Regions from separate parts of the Winogradskyella rapida genome, predicted to be linked through region 4. Evidence: riboswitches for the same ligand, from Rfam matches in the RefSeq annotation. Region 4 holds a riboswitch; each other region holds the start of a gene.

Region 1 (4,189 bases), 720 kb from region 4:
CCATAAGAACGACGCCCTACAATAATACCTTTATCATTATCTTGAAGCGCTCCAGCAACCACTTCGCTAGCCGAGGCAGAATTCTCGTTGATTAAGATAAAAATCTCACCATCTTCAAAAGCACCATTACCCGTAGCATAGACATATTCTTCTTTTCCTCGCTTATCTTTAGTGAATAAAATGAGTTTATCATCTTCTAAAAACTCGTCTACAATCTGTTCTGCAATCCCCAAAAAACCACCAGGATTCTCTCTTAAATCTAAGGCCAATTTCTTAGCTCCTTGCCCCTGAAGTGTATTTAAAGCAGCTTTAAATTCCTTATAGGTAGACTCTGCAAAACGGTTAATTTTTATATACCCTAACTCTTCTGTAAGCATATAAGCGGCATCTACACTTTTAATAGGAATGGCTTTTCGCTTAACATCAAACTCTAACAACTCCGGCGCTCCTTTTCTATAAACGGTAAGCTTAATAGAGGTATTCTTATCCCCTTTAAGCTTTTGACTAATCATACTATTGGTGATCTGAGCACCATAAAGCGTATCGTTATCAGCCATAAGAATACGATCGCCACTTATAATCCCCGCTCGTTCACTAGGTCCATTTTTGGTGGGCTTAATCACAGCAATGGTATCACGGTAGGCATAAAAATTAATCCCAATACCTACAAAATCACCTTTCATGTTTTCAGTGACACGTTTTAAATCTTCTTTGGGAATATAGGTAGAATGTGGATCTAAATTTTGCAGAATACCGTTTACAGTCACATCAACTATACTGTCGGTATTCACTTCCTCCACATATTCGTAATCAATATAATCAATTAACCGATTGAGTTTATTCTTTTTACTATTGCTTGTAAAGAGGTTATCTGACGTGTCTGAAAAATTCAATTTTCCACCAATAACCACCCCGGCCGCAATTGCAGCACCGATAATTAATGGTATGTATTTATTTTTTGTTGCCATAGTATTTCCCTCTTAGGGAATCTTAATCGATATCTTCGATAAGCTCTATCTGAATCCCTGCTTTTTTCAGAAATTTTAATCCCGAGTCATCCTTATAACCTTGATGGTACACGACTCTAACAATACCCGCTTGATGGATTAGCTTACTACACTCTTTACAAGGCGAAAGCGTAATGTATAAAGTTGCTCCTTGACAAGACTGCGTAGAGGATGCCACTTTTAAAATGGCATTAGCCTCGGCATGTAACACATACCATTTGGTATAGCCTTCATCATCCTCACAGTAATTTTCAAACCCCGTAGGCGTTCCGTTATAACCATCAGAAATAATCATACGGTCTTTTACAATGAGTGCGCCCACCTGTTTTCTATTGCAATGGGAGAGTTTACCCCATTCTTTAGCGATTCGTAAATACGCTTTATCGTAACGACGCTGTTTTATTTTTGACATTCCTTAAAAGTATTATGCAATCGTACCTTGTTCAGAACGAAGATAAAAGGTTAAAAATACATTCCTCTTTGACTTCGCGTTAAAATTTTACCAAACTTTAATTTAGTTGATAAGATCGCTTTCTATAATCATAGGAATCACTAAGCCAATAACGATAGAAGATAAGACCATCATCCAATCACGACGCGAAAATCTAAATACCGTTTGACAAATAAATCCTATAAACAAGACCACAAAAACAATAATTATTTGTGCAATTTCTATACCTAAAGCAAATTCTATAAGCAGTTCCAATTTATTTTCGGCCTGACCAGAAAACATTTTAAACTCTCTTGCAAAGCCTAAACCATGAATAATTCCAAAGAACAAGGTGGTTACAAACAGCAAGCCTATTTTATTATTTTTAGAAGTTTTACCAGCGGTAAAGACATTGTACAAGGCCATAATTAAAATGGTCACCGGAATTAAAAATTCCACCAATTGGCCGTTAATCTGCACCACACCATAAGCCGCTAAAACCAAGGAGAGCGTATGCCCTACGGTAAAAGTGGTCACTAAAATAAGGACGCGTTTCCAGTCGTTAAACAAATAAGGTACTGCGAGTACCATTAAAAAAAGGATATGGTCATAACCATTAATATCCAAGACGTGATTCATGCCATATTGCACATTGAACCAAAAATTTTCGAACATAGTTGATATTTTAGGGAAATTCAAAGTTACAATTAAAATGCATATGCTCTTAATAAAAAAAAGTGAATAAAATTTGTATAATCCTATTTTCTTTCGGAATATTGTAGTTCACAAAGTTCAAACAACTTATTGAAATGTTATCAAGAAAGGTGGAGGGATTAGACCCTTTGATGCCTTAGCAACCCTTAGACTTACTAAGAAGGTGCTAAATTCTACGTAATTAGCGATTCATTTATCGCTTAATTGGATAGATAACCCATACAATTGCTCATCTGCAATTTTTATTCTTTATAACTTTTTCTATACCTACGTCTTTTGACGTTTTTAGTTTTTTGATTTTTTTTAAATAGAAAAAAATGAAATCTAATCGTATTGAAACACAAGCTATACGCACACAAATAGAACGTTCGCAATTTTTAGAACATTCAAGTCCTTTATACCTAACCTCTAGCTACGTGTTTGAGGATGCTGAAGATATGCGCGCTTCCTTTGCCGATGAAAAGGAACGCAATATTTATAGCCGTTACTCCAACCCGAACACTTCAGAATTTATAGAAAAAATCTGTCTGATGGAAGGTGCCGAACGTGGCTATGCCTTTGCGTCGGGGATGTCGGCCGTATTTTCAACTTTTGCCGCTTTACTTAATGCTGAAGATCATATTTTATCTTGCAGAAGTATCTTTGGGTCTACACAAACCTTATTCAATACCATTTTACCAAAGTGGAACATTGCAACGAGTTATTTTAAAATTGATGAGCTCGATACGATTGAAAGCCTTATTCAGCCCAACACAAAAGTGATCTATGCCGAGAGCCCTACCAATCCTGCTGTAGATATTTTAGACTTAGAACGAATTGGAGCCCTTGCAAAAAAGCATAACCTTATTTTTATTATAGACAATTGTTTTGCCACGCCTTACTTGCAACAGCCTATTAAATTTGGGGCCGATTTAGTCATCCATTCTGCCACTAAGTTAATAGATGGTCAAGGACGTGTTTTAGGAGGTGTAGTTGTCGGCGACACAGAACTGATTCAACAGATCTATTTATTTTCAAGAAACACGGGTCCTTCCCTATCGCCATTTAATGCATGGGTATTATCTAAAAGCTTAGAAACCTTACCGGTGCGCGTCGATAGACATTGTGATAATGCGTTAAAAGTGGCTCATTTTTTAGAATCCCATCATTTGGTGAATGTTGTAAAATACCCATTTTTAAAATCGCATCCGCAATACGAATTGGCGAAAAAACAAATGAAAGCCGGCGGAAACATTGTAGCTTTTGAAATTAAAGGCGGCATTGAAGCAGGGAAGCAATTTTTGAATTCCATCAAACTATTATCGCTCTCTGCAAATCTAGGAGACACGAGAACTATAGTGACGCATCCGGCCTCTACAACACATGCTAAAATCCCAGAATCTGTTCGTTTAGAAACCGGAATTACATCAGGATTAATCAGAGTTTCTGTAGGCCTAGAGCATCCTGAAGATATTATTAACGATTTAAAACAGGCTTTAGAAAACTAAAGTCAGTTCGAGTGATTTTATGACAATGGCATAAAATTATATCGAGAACACAACCATATTATGAGCAAAATAACAGACCAATTACAAAAACGAATCTTAGTTCTCGATGGCGCCATGGGAACCATGCTTCAGCAATATAGCTTCTCTGAAGAAGATTTTAGAGGCGAACGTTTTAAGGATTACCCATCACCTTTACAAGGGAATAACGATTTATTATCCCTAACCCAACCTGAAGCCATAGCCGCTATTCATGCTAAATATTTTGAGGCTGGCGCCGATATCGTAGAAACCAATACCTTTTCTGGGACTACCATTGCTATGGCCGATTACGACATGGAAGATTTGGTGTATGAGCTCAACTATGAATCGGCTAAAATTGCCAGAGACGTTGCGGATAAATTCACGAAAGAAAATCCTGAAAAACCACGTTTTGTAGCCGGAAGTATTGGCCCTACCAATAAAACGGCTAGTTTATCACCGGATGTGAATAGACCAGAATACAGAGCCATTACCTTTAACGAACTACGTGTGGCCTACAAGCAACAAGTAGA
Region 2 (4,189 bases), on a different contig from region 4:
TATTAAACGGTAGGCCCCTCATAAGGTACACTTAAAGGAGGAAAGCCAATTTGAGAACTCAAAACCGTTATAACTTAAAATTAAATTTATGAAAATTATAAAAAATAGTTTAGCCTTAGTAGGCGTCATTTGTGTCTCAGGACTCTTTATCTTTTCAATGCAAAAATCACCGAATGCACAAGCGCCTTCAGATCGTAATTTAGGCCATGAAGATCCTGTGGTTAACAATTATAATGTCTATGCCTTAGAAATGCCAGAAAACTTAAATTTTGCAGGAGAAGCCGTTCCTGTTGAAGATCCGGATATTTATGAGCGTATGGATCGTGAATTATTAGTGAATACCTATTGGCAATCTAATGGTTTATTAATGTTTAAGCGTGCTCAAAAATATTTTCCGATTATAGAACCTATTTTAAAGAAAAATGGGGTGCCAGACGATTTTAAATACCTTGCGGTTATTGAAAGCGGATTAATACCAACAGCGAAATCACCTGCAGGAGCAAGTGGGATGTGGCAAATTATGGCTGCTACAGGACGTGAGAATGGATTAGAAGTCAATTCTAATGTCGATGAGCGTTACCATATTGAAATGGCAACAGAGGTAGCTTGTAATTACCTAAAGAAAGCAAAAGCTAATTTAGGGTCTTGGACCAAAGCTGCTGCGGCCTATAACGCCGGAAATGCCGGAGTTTCTAGACGTTTAGAAGCTCAAGATGTTAATGATTATTACGATTTACTTTTGGGTGAAGAAACGGGGCGTTATGTGTTTAGAATTGTAGCTCTAAAAGAAATTTTATCACATCCTGATAAATACGGTTTCAACTTTAATAAGTCGCATTTATACAAAGAGATCCCAACGTACAAGGTTAAGGTAGATACGGCCGTAAAAGATTTTGCGCAATTCTCTAAGAAATTCGGAATCAACTATAAGATTTTAAAACTTCATAACCCTTGGTTAAGAGAGCCCCATTTAAATAATAGTTCGCGTAAATTATATGAGATAGAAATTCCAGAAGCCGGATATTATAACACCCATCCTTAAACCTTGGATTATTTAAAAAATCATATTTGGCAGGTATTAATCATACTTAATTATACCATTGCATTATCTGCAGTGGTTACCATTCTGCTTAAAAAACTAAACCCAACAAAGGCCCTAAGCTATATCATAGGCTTATTAGCGTTGCCTTTCTTGGGTTTAATTGTGTATTATCTTTTCGGACAAGAATATCGTAAAACAAAGATTTTTAGCAGAAAGAATGTCCTTAACCAATCGGTAATTAAAAAGATTCAAGATCAGTTAGAGCTAGATACTAAAACCATTAATGAGGTTGATGAACTGTTAGAGCAGAAATCTAAATTAATTCCACTGCTTTACAACAGTGAGAAATCTAAGCTCACCATTAATAATGAAGTTACGCTTATTAAAAATGGTGATGATAAATTTCAACACCTCTTCAAAGATATAAAAGACGCTACAGATCATATTCATTTAGAATATTTTATAATTAAAGACGACCAGATTGGTACAGAATTACTCAATCTCTTGTGTGATAAAGCAAGGGATGGCGTAGAAGTAAGAATTGTTATAGATGATGTAGGAAGTTCTATAAGCTCTAAAATGAAACGCCAACTCAAAGAGTGTGGAATAGAAATGCACCCATTTATGCCTGTGCTATTCTCTAAATTCACAGGGCAAATGAATTATCGCGATCACCGTAAAATTATAGTTATTGATGGTAAGATTGGCTATGTCGGTGGGGTGAATATTTCAGACACCTACGTTAATGCCAATAATGATAGGTATTGGCGAGATACGCATATACGATTAGTAGGGGAGGCGGTAAAACCCCTTCAGATTTTATTTTTTACCACTTGGGACTTTGTAAGCGGTGATGCCTTAGAGATTTCCAAAAATTATTTCCCTGATCATAACTGTAAAGCTAATGTACCGCTTCAAATTGCGGCAAGCGGACCCGATACCGATTGGTCTAATATTATGGAAGCCATATTTGTTGCCATAACCAATGCGGAAGATTATGTTTACATCACGACCCCTTATTTTATTCCTAATCCTGAAATTTTAACGGCTCTACAAGTCATTGCCAGAAGTAATATTGAAGTTAAACTCATTGTTCCTCAAAAATCGGATTCTTGGATTGCAGAATATGCGACCAATTCTTATTTGGAAATGCTTTTAGAAGCAGGTGTAGAAGTATATCACTATACCAAAGGGTTTGTACATGCAAAAACCATGGTTGTGGATGGTGTATTTAGTACCATAGGAACAACTAATATGGATTACCGAAGCTTTAATATTAATTTTGAAGTGAATGCTTTAATTTACAATAAGGCCATTAGTGATGATCTGACGTCACTTTTTAAAGCCGATCTTAAGGATTGCGAAAAATTAGAACTAGCCTCTTGGAAGAAACGATCTAAGCGGACTAAAGTTGTAGAAGCTACCGCACGTTTAATGGCGCCTTTATTGTAAGAAGAAGGTTACAGATAATAATAAAGCGTTAAAGTTTGTGCTAAATGTGTTTATATAGATATATTTGCCGCCTTAAATAAATTATCAAGAATCTCTAAAAGGAGATAGCAACCTGCAATAACGAGCAAGGTGCTAAAGCGATAAGCCAATACTTTGGAAAAAATGTTAATCTAATTTTTCTATTGATTTGCTATGCACTCCTTTTTTTAAGGCATAATCGAATGAAAAATCCAAAAGTTGCTTCCCCAAGTGTTACCGCATTAATTCCATTACTCGTATTTGTTATTACCTTTCTAGGCGTCGGAATCTATAAAGATGATTTTTATGCTTTACCAGCACCTATAGCGGTTGTGGTAGGGATTGTTGTGGCCTTTTTAATGTTTAGATCTTCCGTAGAGTCTAAAATTCAGACCCTTTTAAAAGGTTGTGGCGATCATAAGATACTTACCATGTGTTTAATTTACTTGCTTGCAGGCGCCTTTGCTACGGTGACAAAAGCTACGGGCAGTGTAGATGCTATTGTAAATTTAGGCCTAGATTACATTGCCATACAATACATTTATTTAGGTGTTTTTGTGATCGCAGCATTTTTATCGGTGTCAACAGGAACTTCCGTGGGCGCTATTGTAACGCTGGCCCCAATTGTAGTAGGCTTCTCTGGTCAAGGTGATATTTCTCTCGCTGTACTTTGTGGTGCCTTATTAGGTGGTTCTATGTTTGGAGATAATCTTTCGGTCATCTCAGACACTACAATTGCAGCCACACAATCTTTAGATTGTAAAATGAGTGATAAATTTAAAGAGAATATCAAAATTGCGCTTCCAGCGGCTTTAATCACTTTAGTGATTTTAACCTTTCAAGGCTTAGATTTAAAATCTAATGCGCTAGAGGAGGTTACTTATGTGTATTCTGTCGTAAAAATACTCCCTTATCTATTGGTGATTCTGTTATCTGTTCTCGGTGTAAATGTTTTTATAACGCTGTTTTTAGGTATTATTTCAGCCGGAATTTTAGGCGTGTTTTATGGCGACTTTACCCTTATGGAATCGACCCGAATTGCCTATGAAGGTTTTACTAATATGACAGAAATCTTCTTGTTATCACTTTTAACGGGTGGTTTAGCTGCTTTGGTAGAAATTAATGGAGGAATCGATTATATTTTAAATAAAATCAAAGTGCTTATTAAGAATAAAACGTCAGCCCAATTTGGTATTGCCGCCTTGGTGAGTACTGTAAATATGGCTATTGCTAATAATACCGTTTCTATTATTATATCGGGGCCAATTGCAAAAACAATTAATGACGAATACGGCTTAACCAATAGAAAAACAGCCTCTATCTTAGATGTCTTTGCCTGTATAATACAAGGAGTGCTCCCATATGGAGCACAAGTCTTGATGATTTTAAGTTTTTCTAAAGGTCAAATTGATTATTTAGACCTTATTCAGAATACCTGGTATTTACTTATTTTGTTTGTAACAACGATAGCGTTAATTGGGATGCAACCGCTGTTAGCCAAGAAAAAAGCAAGGTAAAAGAAGCTATTAGCGTTTACTTCTACGGTTTTGTCTAGCTGATGTAGGTTGACCGTATTGGTGCTTTGGTATTGAAGCTTTTTTCATTTGTTGCTTCATCATTTTAATTTGGTCCGCTAACATATCACGCTTATCTAATTTTTCAGCTTCAGCTAATAAT
Region 3 (4,189 bases), 320 kb from region 4:
AATGTGAAATAAACCCTGATCCTTTTTAGTCCGATCAAATTTTTGCGTTAAAGATTCAGGAGTACGGTATAAGGTCATGGCGTGCATTCTAGCATCAACCAACGGTTGAGAAGAATTGTTTAAAATAGCATCTTGAATATGGCAGTTGGCAATAACCCAATCCGTAGATTTCCAATCTGTAGCAATTGGGATAAGATGCTGAATTAAGCGGGGTTTTAAGGCGGCTAATTCCCAAGCAATTCCACCACCAACAGAACCACCAATAACAGCAAATAAGGATGTGATATCTAATTCCTCTAAGGCTAAAGCAAAGAGTTTGGCGATGTCCCTAGCGGTGTAATCTTTATAATTCTCAATGAGATTCTCCGCGTTATTATCAAAACCATTGCCCAAAATGTTAAACGATATAATGGTGTAATCTTCTATGTTTATACATTTGTTTTCACCAATAATTTCGTTCCACCAACCTTGTTCACCAATAACGTTAGAGTTACCAGTAAGCGCATGATTCACCAAGATGATTGGTGCGCTGTGTAACGGTTGCCCAAAAGTTTGATAATACAAATTATGAGAGGTCGTTTGATGCGACTCATTTGTGAAATTTGAAATTTTAATATGTTGTAAATGTACCATGTTGTATTGTGCTGAGAGGTGAACCTAAGTGTCTTAAGTAATCTTGATTAAGAGTTTTCAAACTTTGTTAAGCTCTTAAAGCATCATCATATATAATGAATGTGTTTTAAGCTTATTAACAGTTTGAAAACTCTTAGAATTTAAAATGAGGGTCTAAAACTTAATCTTGAAGCGAAAGCTTCTGCTTTACAACGGCAAAGGCTTCTTTCAAATCGTCTTTTAAATCTTCAATGGCTTCAATACCAACTGATAAACGAATAAGATCTTTCGTTACTCCCGTAGCATTTTGTGCCGCATCATCAAGTTGTTGGTGTGTGGTACTTGCAGGGTGAATAATTAACGATTTCGTATCACCAATATTAGCTAGTAACGAGAATAACTTAGTGGTATCTGCAATGGTTTTTGCAGCTTCATAACCGCCTTCTACGCCAAAAGTAACCACACCACTTTGACCTTTAGGGAGGTATTTTTGGGCTAGGTCATTGTATTTGCTCGATTTTAAACCTGGGTAATTTACCCAAGTCACTTCAGGCTGTGTTTCTAACCATTGCGCAAGTTCTAAGGCATTTTGGCTGTGTTTCTGAATACGAAGTTCTAAAGTTTCAAGACCTTGTATAATTTGAAACGCATTAAACGGACTTAGTGCACCACCATAATCACGTAGACCTTCCACTCTAATTTTTGCAATAAATGCAGCGGCTCCAATAGCTTCACTATAGACTAAACCATGGTAGCCGGCAGAAGGTTCTGTAAATTCTGGGAATTTTCCATTGGTCCAATCAAAAGTTCCTGCGTCAATAATAACGCCTCCTAATGAGGTACCGTTTCCGGTAATGTATTTGGTTAAGGAGTGAATAACAATATTGGCCCCATGCTCAATAGGTCTTAATAGGTAAGGCGTGGCTACCGTATTATCTACGATAAGCGGAACTTTAAAGGCTTTGGCTTGTGTTGAAATGGCCTCTAAATCGAGAACGTCTAATTTAGGATTCCCTAAAGATTCCACAAAAAAGGCTCTTGTATTTTCTTGGGTTGCAGCTTTAAAAGCTTCAGGATCTGAAGGGTCTACAAAAGTGGTCGTAATACCGTGTCTTGGTAAGGTTACGCTTAATAAATTGTAGGTACCTCCATATAAACTACTCGATGCTACGATATGATCTCCTGCTCTTAATAAAGTGAGTAATGTTGTGGAAATCGCTGAGGTTCCTGATGCGGTGGCCACTGCGGCAATACCGCCTTCTAAAGCGGCTAAACGCTGCTCTAAAATGTCGTTGGTAGGATTGTTTAAACGGGTGTAAATGTACCCTGGAACTGAAAGGTTAAAGCGCCCTGCGGCCTCGTCAGAATCCTTAAATACATACGATGAGGTTTGGTAAATAGGAACAGCTCTGGTTCCTGAAGTTTGACTAGCGTCGTGTCCTGCGTGCAACGCTTGGGTTGCGAATTTTTGTGTACTCATTTTTCTAAGTTTTTGAGTTAATAAAAGATTAAACCAAAAGCCAAATAAGCTTCAAATAAATTTCGAATGCAATCGAAGGGTGAAGCGAACTTAATAGAAAAATATTATAAAGAAAATGCTAACTACAGATGAGTAATTAGTCTTGAGTTATCTATCCAATTTTTAAATTAATGAATTTAAAAATTAAGTAGAATTTAGCACCTTCTTAGTAAATCTAAGGGTTGCTAAGGCTTCATAGGGTCATTCCCTCCACCTTTCTTGATAACATTTCAGTAAGTGTTTGAACTTTGTGAATACAAATATTGCAACACAAAATTTAGAAATCCAAATAAATTATAGAATTTGTGATGTTTTTATGAAAATCTCATTAAAAGAGATTGTTTTTTGCTAAATATTTAATTCTAATGATTTCAGCTACAGGTTTATTCTCTATTTTGCTCTCTAGCCAAGAGATAATATCGAGATATAGGAAGGCGCGACGCTCATAAGGATGGTCTTCAAACGTCTTTAATGTTTTGTGTAACGCTCTAAAGGCATCTTTAAGATCGTGAGGGTAGATGTCTTGCAAGCCTCTAATAAATTTAATCATTTCCTTTTGTACCTCATGGAGGTCATTCATCTTAATTAAAAACTTATAAGTGCTTCGTAATAGCGTTTCTAAGTGGTAATCTAATCCGGCTTCATAATGTGCAACAAGATTTAAGACCCTAGAAAAACACAAGAGGTCCTCGCGCATGGAGAGGGATTTGTTCGAAATAATTTTATCCAGATATTTAATACAGGCTTTATTATTTCCGGCGCCAAAATGAAGACTGGCAAATTTATAGTAAAAGATCATTTTATGGTGCTGATCAATTTTTTCGCCAAAAGGAATAAGGTCTTTTTCAATGGCTGGGATAAGACTTAAACCTTCCTCAAAACTACCGTCAATAAAATGTTTATTAATACGATGGAAATTAGTGTAAAGAAAAACTAAGCTTGCTACATTTTCATCTTGAGGAAAATTAGGATGCTGCACTGTAGTCTCAAATTCGGTGAATTTTTCTAAGAATTTATTTTTATTTCCAATGAATACAAGTGCCTCAAGGAGGTAGTTATTTCCTTTTAAGAAAAATACCGGGTTAAGGTTAATCATGCTAGGATTCTGATAAAATAAATCCACCCATTTTAAAGCGTATTTAAAACAATTCAGAAAATCTTGAAGTAAAAAACTTTGCCACAAATTGGCCTTATAGAGCCATAGTTTTTCACGAAAGCCTAAATCTTCAACATTAACTTTAGGGAGCTGCTTGTTAAAGTAATTGATTACCATAGTAGCTTCATCTTCGTTTTTTACATAGCCTGTTTTAAGAATATTGCTATACAGTTGAAGCGATAAGTTAGAGAGTTTGCTGGCAATAACATTAAGGGTGCTCAGTTCTTTAGCTTGTACGGCGAGTTCATCGGCGCGTGTGCTGATACTTCTAGTAATGTATTGGGATTCGATAACTTTTTCAAGCTCTACAATTTCAAAAGCCGAATTTTTTTCCTCATTAACGATGGCCAACTCTTTCGCTTTATCTAAAATTTTAAGGCTTTGCTTGTAAAGGCCTTTATGGTATAAAATAGAAGCAAAATCGAGTTGTTCTCTAATCTGTAATCTTACATTTTGATGCGAAGGGCTCAGTTTTAAGCTGATTAGGATTTGCTTATATAAATGCGATTTTACATTGGCGAGTTGCTGTTTTTTTACAATGCCACTCTTTAAAATGGCACTTTCATTATAAGCCTTCGCTTTGTCTAAGAAATTAAATAAATTTAAAAATTTGGAGTCTGAATTCACTCCAAGACGACCCACATACAGTTTAAACTGACGCTTTTCAGATTTAGTTAAGGACTTAACTAATGAGAATAAATTATCTTTTTGGTCTTTAGTTATCAATTGTAAAATGGTTTATAATACTGTAAATCAGCTATTTATGATATTTTTTTTAAACTGAACATCGTAAAGTTACACTAAGATCGGTATTTAAAGGCAAATTCAATCTATATATTCGTAAGACAATACTATAAATATATTTTGATAAATGTCTAATAACCGTATTCAAATATTCGATA
Region 4 (4,189 bases):
ACCAATAGAAAAATTCTCGTTAGATTTTGTAAATTCTTTGAAATTTATAAAATGTTTTTTTCTCTCAAATTCAAACCAGTTACATTTTGTTGTTGGTCCTGTTAACATATTTACCAAGATGATATCCTGGGCAAAGCCTAATTTGTCTTGATAAGTAAGTCCAACTTCATTTTCTAAAAAGCTAATGTATTGATAAGCATTTTGAGAATCCATAAAGCCAATTCTATAAATCAAGCCATCACTACAAAACGCGTTAGTAGTAATTGTTTCTAAAAACAACTTTCGCTTTTCAGGTTTTGTTATAAACGCTTCATCGTTAACAACTACATTAAAAGCTTCTATTAATACTGCCATTCTTGTTTGTTTATATTGGTGCTAAGTGCTAACGTGTTTGTGTATGACTTCGTTGCGAGATTTAAGTGCTAAATTAAGCTAATAAATCACAGATAGAAAGTCTGCTAGGACTTTCGCAAGTAAACCCGAACTAGCCATGAATTATACACGATCTTGTACGATGTGTTTTATTAATTAAATTTTCTTTTTTCTATTTCATTTTTAACAGCAATAATCATTGAAGGATTATATTTATGTCTTTCTTTAAAATAAATCGATAATAATTCTTCATTTGATTTTTTTGATGCTAAATCAGACCATTCTTTACTACCTTGTAATGCGATATTTTTTTGATTTTTTTTGTCTTCCTCAATTATTCTGTTTATTTCATTAAGTTTCAAGTTTCTTTTATTTTCTGAAATTTTATTTTCAGAAAATGTTGATTCAATATCTAATTTTAGGTTATAGTTCTTAAAATTTTGTTTGGATAGAATTTCTTGATGCTTACAAATAGCACAGATTATATTATACTCATTTCCAGTAGGTATAATTGGAATAAAAAATAGAGTAAGATATTTTTCCACACTTAATAATTCCCAGTTGGTATTATTCAAACATTTTGGGCACTCAAATTTGTCAACTGTACCTAATATTCTAGGTGTATTTTTGAATCCTACTATTATCATTTTTTATTTTTATTATTGGTTTGAAATCGTTTCTTAAATAGTGTATAACAATAACACATAACCTATTGCTTCTAATTTATTTTTAAATGTAATGCTTTTAGTTGAATAATCCTCTGGATTTTTGTTTTACAAAATGCGTAAAAGAAGTCGTGTCATTTTTGGACGGTTCTACACCTTAATTTGTTAGTGAAATAACGAGCTGCTTCCAAATGTTGGTTCATTCTATTTAAAGACTTAACCAATGACTCACCTTTGTTGTTCTAACGAAATACATGAGATGCTATGGGATAAAAAAACACTATTTACTTTGTAGACATCATGGAGTACCCCCGGAACCGTAGTGGTATTGGAGGAATTTCCTCAGTACAAAACGTTGCTTTAGGACGTATCGTTAGGGCTGTAATTTATAGATTTTTCAAGGATGAAAAGCGTCCGTATAATGAATCAAAGCATCTCTAATTGATGGTGATAAAATAGTCTAGAAAATGAAGCTTTACAATGGGTCTTATAGTCCTAATTGGATGTTATTATCGATGTCATGGCTAGCCTCTAACATAACCGTTTGATCTTTAAATACAATTACAATTCTATTTTGATTGAGTTCCTTCATCAGTTGTTCAGCAATAAAAAGAACCCCTTTTTTTAATAGTTGATGTTCTATTTGGAATTTAGGGTAATTAATAAAGCTCAACGTTACCGACGGTTCGTCTTGCCCTAGAAAGACGATATCACATAAAGTGAGCTTAACACTTAATAAAATTCGCTCTGTATCTCTTAACTTTTGCTGAGCGCGTACCAATTTATGCTTAAGGTCATTTAATGTCCAAGCATCATTAGAATAGCCTTTATTTAGACCAATTGTAATTTCTGCAGTAAAACTGGGAACAGTAACTTGATTTATTTCCATGTTATGGGGTTTTTAGGTTGTGTGTCTCTAAGGCTCTCAAAGCCTTAAAGACAAAAGGTGTTGATGTAATTAAAATTTAACTACTGGTTGTTCCGTAGATTGGTCTTTGGTCCAACTTTTTAAGGCACTAATATGAAATTTAAGCATCATTAAATTACGATTTTCGGTCACTGCAGCATAGCGCTCGCCTATATGTTTCACTTTAGTACTATCGCTATGCTTTGCGAGTTCTATAGTGATACTCTCCGTTATTTTTTTATCTATTTCCCTTTCAATCTCTGGAATAGATTTATTGGTGGTTTGAATGCCTAGATTATTTAAATAAGATACTACCGTTTTAAAGTCCGATTCTTTTGTTAGAACAACCGTTTTGGTGATAATCAGTTTTTGGGATTTTAATGCTTCTAATCTTTTCGCTTTTTTACCCTGTCTCAATTTTAGAAATTGACATAATTTTTTTAACATCATAGTTGTATTTTAATGACATCAAGTAAAAAATGGAAGTTGCACTTTAGTTTGACGCTGTGTCCTCATCTTTTGACCACCGTGGACTCTCGTCTCGGTTGGTATCTTATAAATAAGATTCTTGATGTTTGAATTATTTATGTAAAGGTAGTAAAATCTTTAATTTTTAATGAATTAGTCTTGGGTTTTTGAAAAAAAAATGAAATCCTTGTGAGCTGTCTTTCATTTTCCGGCGTTCTAAAATGAGCTGATCTATAGTAGACCATAGCGGGTTCATTCAACAAATAGCATTTTACAAGTCTATTAAGCTGCTATTTATCTTAAACAAGCTTACTTGTCCGTAGGGTTTACAAATAGGTTTTAGAGACTTTTAACTTTAAGGCGTCTTCAGAAGCCGCCAAAATAAAGATCTTGTAAGTCTTCCATGTCATACATGTTGTCTTTCCGTTCTGTATGGGTATGGAGGTAAAAGAAAAGGTTTTCTGGGAATCCTTGTCAGCGAGTGACAGCGTATAGGTGTTAAACGACCCTTCCTCTTGACCATTAATAGCAATTGAGCTTTCACCCACACAGGTCTCGTAGGTCATTTTAAGGTTTTCTATAACTGCGGTTTGCCCTAAATCTATAAACATGCTGTTTTCAAAGTCTAATGTTTCAACAACCAACTGCACGTCCTGCTTGTCCACTTTCAAAGAAAACGAATAGTTGAGATAGGCTTTTGGGTAGTTCGTTTTTATAGCATCTGCAGACGTCTCATAATACCATAGAAACGTCGTGTACGTGTTGTCGTTTTTTACAATATTTAATTGAAGTTGGATCTGTGGCGAATTCTGATCTATGGGTTCGGATTGTATAAAGAGATGGGCGGGGTCTAGAGTTAAATCTTTAAATGATGTCCTAGGATTCTTTCCGGTTTTTAAGGGGATAATTCTCATGTCTTTTTCAGATTGTGCATAGCTATTAATTTGAAGGCATAAGCATAAGACAATCCATAAATTCCTATTAAAAAGCATCATGAGAAATTTGTTTTCGTGTTAAAAAAGTTGATCAAATTTAAATAGCCTTATATAATACAGCATAGCCATGATGGCCAATACATGAATTCCAAAGCCTATGCTATTTATGATTTTTACATAGGTTTTATCCTCAAAACCTTTAATGGAGTACAGCGCAAAGCTTAAAATACAAGCTTCAAAACAGATTAACAATCCTTCGTAAATGGCAATATTATAAAGGTTGTTATTCCAACTCGTAATGGCCCAAAAAACAAAGCTAAGGACTACAAAAATAGCATTTACATAGGCTAGTGTCAGAGTTGTTTTTCGCCTTTTGTACCCTAGGATAAGGCCTACGAAATGGCCACATAAAACGATAATCAACAGGAGACTTAGGAGGCTATCAGTCATAACGATTTAGAGTTAGGATTTAAGGTGATGTGATATAATTTTTGAACCTCTTTTACAATAATCGTGTCTTTACTTTCATACAAAATATGAACGCCATTACCGTTGTTTGCATTTTTTGCTTTAAACCTTGTGGTCTTATCATGTAATGAAAGTTCAACGTAATTATAGCCATAAGGTGTATAACCGCCTACGTAGTGATTACCAGAAAATGAATTCCCTAAAACAACCTTACCAAAGGATTTTGGACTTTTCTCTAAATGCCATATCGGTTTTAGTGCCTTAAGCTGTGTTTGTTCTAAAAATGCTTTAAATGCATCACTGTGATCGTATGACGTGCAGAGCGCCACTGTTTTGTTTTTGTATTTTAAAACACTGACTTCAGGGGTTAATGG

The links. A riboswitch is a leader RNA that binds a small molecule or an ion and turns the genes downstream of it on or off. The one in region 4 is predicted to bind S-adenosylmethionine.
Region 1: linked by a shared signal. The riboswitch ahead of ACFQ13_RS12665 (trans-sulfuration enzyme family protein) and the one ahead of ACFQ13_RS09685 (hypothetical protein) in region 4 are both predicted to bind S-adenosylmethionine.
Region 2: linked by a shared signal. The riboswitch ahead of ACFQ13_RS01160 (Na+/H+ antiporter NhaC family protein) and the one ahead of ACFQ13_RS09685 (hypothetical protein) in region 4 are both predicted to bind S-adenosylmethionine.
Region 3: linked by a shared signal. The riboswitch ahead of ACFQ13_RS11040 (O-acetylhomoserine aminocarboxypropyltransferase/cysteine synthase family protein) and the one ahead of ACFQ13_RS09685 (hypothetical protein) in region 4 are both predicted to bind S-adenosylmethionine.

Annotation. Positions count from the first base shown of each region.
Region 1 is NZ_JBHTKM010000063.1:1,227,261-1,231,449, forward strand. Features, by position in the region: gene ACFQ13_RS12650 (S41 family peptidase) at 1-968, opposite strand, end outside; gene ACFQ13_RS12655 (deoxycytidylate deaminase) at 991-1,419, opposite strand; gene ACFQ13_RS12660 (HupE/UreJ family protein) at 1,522-2,112, opposite strand; SAM riboswitch class I at 2,247-2,370, shown strand; gene ACFQ13_RS12665 (trans-sulfuration enzyme family protein) at 2,469-3,638, shown strand; gene ACFQ13_RS12670 (homocysteine S-methyltransferase family protein) at 3,699-4,189, shown strand, end outside.
Region 2 is NZ_JBHTKM010000001.1:250,126-254,314, reverse strand. Features, by position in the region: gene ACFQ13_RS01170 (lytic transglycosylase domain-containing protein) at 89-1,042, shown strand; gene cls (cardiolipin synthase) at 1,046-2,494, shown strand; SAM-I-IV-variant riboswitch at 2,571-2,667, shown strand; gene ACFQ13_RS01160 (Na+/H+ antiporter NhaC family protein) at 2,716-4,029, shown strand; gene ACFQ13_RS01155 (DUF2892 domain-containing protein) at 4,039-4,189, opposite strand, start outside.
Region 3 is NZ_JBHTKM010000063.1:831,772-835,960, reverse strand. Features, by position in the region: gene ACFQ13_RS11045 (alpha/beta fold hydrolase) at 1-633, opposite strand, end outside; gene ACFQ13_RS11040 (O-acetylhomoserine aminocarboxypropyltransferase/cysteine synthase family protein) at 794-2,092, opposite strand; SAM riboswitch class I at 2,237-2,360, opposite strand; gene ACFQ13_RS11035 (hypothetical protein) at 2,460-4,010, opposite strand; gene ACFQ13_RS11030 (2-isopropylmalate synthase) at 4,159-4,189, shown strand, end outside.
Region 4 is NZ_JBHTKM010000063.1:511,060-515,248, reverse strand. Features, by position in the region: gene ACFQ13_RS09700 (hypothetical protein) at 1-354, opposite strand, end outside; gene ACFQ13_RS09695 (zinc-ribbon domain-containing protein) at 525-1,019, opposite strand; gene ACFQ13_RS09690 (hypothetical protein) at 1,525-1,926, opposite strand; gene ACFQ13_RS09685 (hypothetical protein) at 1,996-2,394, opposite strand; SAM-I-IV-variant riboswitch at 2,429-2,524, opposite strand; gene ACFQ13_RS09680 (hypothetical protein) at 2,739-3,407, opposite strand; gene ACFQ13_RS09675 (hypothetical protein) at 3,426-3,797, opposite strand; gene ACFQ13_RS09670 (hypothetical protein) at 3,794-4,189, opposite strand, start outside.